Regions from separate parts of the Corynebacterium renale genome, predicted to be linked through region 1. Evidence: predicted binding sites of a transcription regulator. Region 1 holds the regulator's gene; the other holds the start of a gene.
What was found. Region 1 encodes LexA, which represses DNA repair genes until DNA is damaged. Its sites were predicted from a motif close to CGAACANNTGTTCG; they were not measured.

Region 1 (2,206 bases):
CCGGACAAGCCCTTATTTGTTTTTATGCTTTAGGAGGCTAGTACCACTTCAATGCCGCGGTCGCGTAGGGACTCAACCACGCTCGGCGCCGCGTTCTCGTCAGTAATCACCACGTCAATATCTTTTATTGAGGCGAAACTGACGAGGTAGTCGTTGCCGATTTTCGAAGAGTCACATAGGACTACGACTTTGTGCGCGTTGGTGACCATAGCGGACTTTATTGCTGCTTCTTGGGCGTCTGCCGTTGAGAGGCCGTGGTCTAACGTTAAGGCATTGGTGCCTATGAAAGCGACGTCTGCTCGCATAAGCGCAAGGGTGCGAAGTGCTGTATCGCCGACAACGGCTTGGGTAATGGCACGGACACTACCGCCCAACAACTGGATGTCTGGTTGGCCTTTGTTTGCCATGTTGAGCGCGATAGGCAGGCTATTGGTAACCACCGACCATTGGAGTGGGCGTTGAGTGTCCGCGATGAGAGATGCTAAAGCTGTAACAGTTGTACCGGCGTCGAGGAACATTGCCCCGTGCGCTGGAGGAAGGTAATCCAGAGCTGCCTTGGCAATCGCAGATTTAGCCGTCGGTGCGGACCGAAGACGAGCATCTAGGGGAAGCTCTGTGGTTTGGAACGACTGAGTGGCTACGGCACCGCCGTGGACGCGATGGACGATCCCATCGCGGTCTAGCACAGCGAGATCTCGGCGTATGGTTTCAGCGGTTACGTCAAAGCGATCCGCTAGTTCAGTGACGTTTACGCGCCCTTCAATAGCGGTTTGCGACGCAATTTGGCGACGCCGTTCTTCCGCATACATCGGAACATCCTTTCCGTTTTGAATGTACCTTTCGGGCTTAAACTAACATTTCCGTGCCCATATCATTGTTAATATGCCCATTATTCCACGTTTGGCATATTTTTTCATTGGCATTAGGCGTGTTTTTCTTTTATTCGCCCGGAAATGATCGTGTTCGCTGGGTACACGTGCCATTCGCCAGGAAAGGGGCCCGTTGTAGAGGCAATCTTGACGACTTGATAACGCGTCAGGTGCCTAGAGCTTGCGTAGGACGGAGACTACCTTGCCCATAATTTCGGCATCATTGCCAGCGATGGGCTGGTAAGCCTCGTTGTGGGGAATGAGCCATACTCCTGTTGCATCCTTATGGAATTCTTTCACGGTGGCTTCGCCATCGATAAGGGCCGCGACGAATTCTCCCTCTTCTGCTACTGGTTGATGGCGAACGATAATCCAATCTCCATTAAGGATTCCGGCGTCTCGCATGGAGTCTCCAGATACCTTGAGCATGTAGAGGTCGCCTTCGCCGACGATTTCTTTGGGGAGTGGGAAATATTCGTCTATGTTTTCTTCGGCCAAAATTGGCGCGCCTGCGGCGATCGAACCAAGCATCGGAACGAAACTTGTTACCGCGGCATTCTCCGGGGTGGAGGTTTCCTGGTTTTTCTTCTTGGCTGCCTTGCGCTGTGCGGATGGTAGGTGACGCACATCTACTGCGCGAGGTTTGTTGGGGTCGCGCCGCAGGAATCCCTTCTTTTCCAGTTCTTTAAGCTGATATGCCACCGAAGATGTCGACTGAAGTCCGGTGGCATCTCCAATTTCTCGGATGCTTGGCGGGTAACCGCGTAGAACGACGGCATCCGTGATTACTTCCAAGATGCGACGTTGACGTTCTGAAAGGGTACTAGGGTCCAGATCTTTCGGATTGGACGACTTCTTCTTGTTCACTGAATTTCACTTTCTACTCTGGGGTCGAAGCATTCGGGTTATAGATTTACGGCCATCCTACACTAGTCATTCGAAAATGTGTACCACGCTCTGCTTTTACGTTCGGGGTTGGACAGGTGTGGACGCGTGTGCTATAAATCGAACACAGAGGCGAACCTCGAACGGTTGGGCGAAAGACTTGTAAATGCGTCTGACGGTAAATCTACACTGACCCTCGCAATGCTTGAAGGAGATATCATGACTACTGCTATTTATCGCGCTAACAGGAACTTTGGTGGAGAGGTTCGTCCGACTGCTCCGCGCGTCGCTGAGTGGGGTCCGGAATGCCGGTCCTTTGAGTACGGGTCTTCCGGGAGGGTTCGAACGCTATCTCCGTTGGTTCCCGGTATACATGGAAACAATGTGCAATCTGGAGGCAGCGAATTGTCCGCTCATCGAACGAAACAACGAGCCTCTAGTAAGGGCAATTA
Region 2 (2,206 bases), 1.5 Mb from region 1:
TTCATGGAAAAAAGCGGTGTCCCGACACGATCGGACACCGCCTCTACGTGCAGCTTATATTACTGTGCTGCCTTAATCTGGTCCTGCAGGCGAGTGGTGATTTCCTTCAGCTGCTCAGGGGTGCGCTGAACGGATACCGAGGTACCTGCGGAATCCTCAGCGGTAGCGTCCTGAACTTCCTTGGTGTGCCACAGTTTGCCCAGCTCGATGAGCTTCTGATCGTTGGCGCGGTCAGCGCGGACAACGAAGGCGTTGATGTATGGCTCAGCGGCAGGGTTAGCTGGGTCGTCAGCGAAGACGGAGCTCAGCGGATCGATGCCCGCGCGGTCCAGGAAGGAGTTGTTGATCACAGCTGGCTTGCCTTCGCCGTACGCGACGGTGGTCTGTGCTGCATCAACTGGGGTGACGGTGACCTTGGACTTGGCTTCGTCGATGTCAGCTGGGGTGGGCTCCAGGAGGTCCTCCTGCTTCAGGGTGACCAGGCCAGCCTGGACGAGCACGTTAATTGCGCGGCCCTGGTTGGTGGAGTCGTTAGGAATAGCAACGGACTGGCCTTCGATGCCATCGAGGGAGTCGTGGCCCTTCCAGAAGATAGCCAGCGGAATGATCTCGGTAGCAACGATCGGGGTGAGGTCAGTGCCCTTGCCCACGTTGTAGTTCGCCAAGAACTTCAGGTGCTGGAACTGGTTAACGTCAATGTTGCCCTGATCCAGTGCGTCGTTCGGGGTGTTGTAGTCGGCGTAATCGACGAGCTCAATGTTGTAGCCCTCGCGCTCTGCGACCTCTTCGAAAGCGGTCCATGCCTTCTTCGCGGAGTCGGTGGTGCCGATGCGGATGACGTCGCCCTCAGCCTCGTTGGAAGAGGAGCAGGCGACCAGGCCAGTTGCTGCTACAACTGCTGCTGCGCCGGTGGCGATAATCTTGCGGAGTTTCATTGCGGGATCCATTTCTGTGTGGTCTTTAAATGTTGGTGGAAACAGTAGCACCGCTTAGACCGCTTGGTCTAATTCCTCCCATCTGCAACAAACAGCTTGGTCTATAAGGGCAGCTGAGCGGGTGTTTTAATTTTATTCACGCCGCTCTCTTGGGTGGCTAAGATGGCACCTTGGCGGCAAGGTTCGAACGTGTGTACTATGCATTGCATGAGGTTTAACGGCGGCTCGCGGATGACATGGTCACGCATCGAACGCATCCTCTCCGGGGCGGACACTCCGACGCCTATCCCGGTAGGCGACGGGGCAGAAGACACCCTGCGGGAGGTGCGTCCGGTGTGCGATTCCGGGCCCGCCTTCGCAGAGTTGCATACAACTAGTTCCTACAGCTTCTTAGGCGGGGCTAGTGACCCGGAAGAACTCGTCGATAGGGCCTGCGAACTGGGTTTATCTGCCATTGGTTTATTAGATTATGACGGATTCTACGGGGTGGCAAAATTCGCTGAACGCGCCGCCGAGCGCGGAATGCCCACCGTATTCGGCGCGCAGTTAAGCCTTCCCGACGGCCACCTCGGTGTCATCTGCAAAGGGCCGGAAGGATACAAGCGACTCTCCCACGTCATGACTGGCGCCCACATGCGCGGGTCGAAGAATAAACCGGAATACTTGCCCCTCGAACTGATTGCCGAGGACCTAGCCGGGCACTGCTACGTGCTGGTAGATCACACGTGGGCTACCCATTTTTCCCGGCTGCACAGCGCTTTCGGTAACCACTGCGTCCTGGAATACCAGGCGCTCATGGTGCCCGAAGACTACGACAACAACCACGCCCTCGACCGGATCGCGTCCGAATACCCTGATCTGCCAGCAATCTTAAGCGCCCGGCCCACCGCCGCCACGCGCAGTGACGCGCGCCTGGCTGCAGCGAAGCATGCGCTGGCGCTCCGGGAAACGGTGGGGGAGTCCGCCCCCTACGCCCACCCCATGGGTGCCTCGTGGTTGCGCTCTGGCGCCCAGATGTCCCAGCTCGTCCCGGACCGAACCGACCTGCTGCCGGCGACCGTCACCTTGGCACACGAGTGTGCCTTCACCCTCAACCTGGTGGCCCCCAATCTGCCCGCGCACCGCACACCAGACGGCCACACCGAGGCCACCTGGCTAGCCCACCTGACCTGGGAAGGCGCGAAGAAAAGGTACGCCACCCGACCTTTAAGCATCCGTGAGGCCGCGCGGAAACAGATCGCATACGAACTTCAGGTCATCGAAGACTTAGG

Region 2: the regulator LexA is predicted to act here: its motif matches at 1,120-1,133, upstream of ATK06_RS01000 (error-prone DNA polymerase).

Annotation. Positions count from the first base shown of each region.
Region 1 covers NZ_PDJF01000001.1:1,751,483-1,753,688, forward strand. Annotated here, with positions in the region: gene ATK06_RS08185 (DeoR/GlpR family DNA-binding transcription regulator) at 30-809, opposite strand; gene lexA (transcriptional repressor LexA) at 1,044-1,736, opposite strand.
Region 2 covers NZ_PDJF01000001.1:217,376-219,581, reverse strand. Annotated here, with positions in the region: gene ATK06_RS01005 (MetQ/NlpA family ABC transporter substrate-binding protein) at 60-935, opposite strand; gene ATK06_RS01000 (error-prone DNA polymerase) at 1,143-2,206, shown strand, end outside.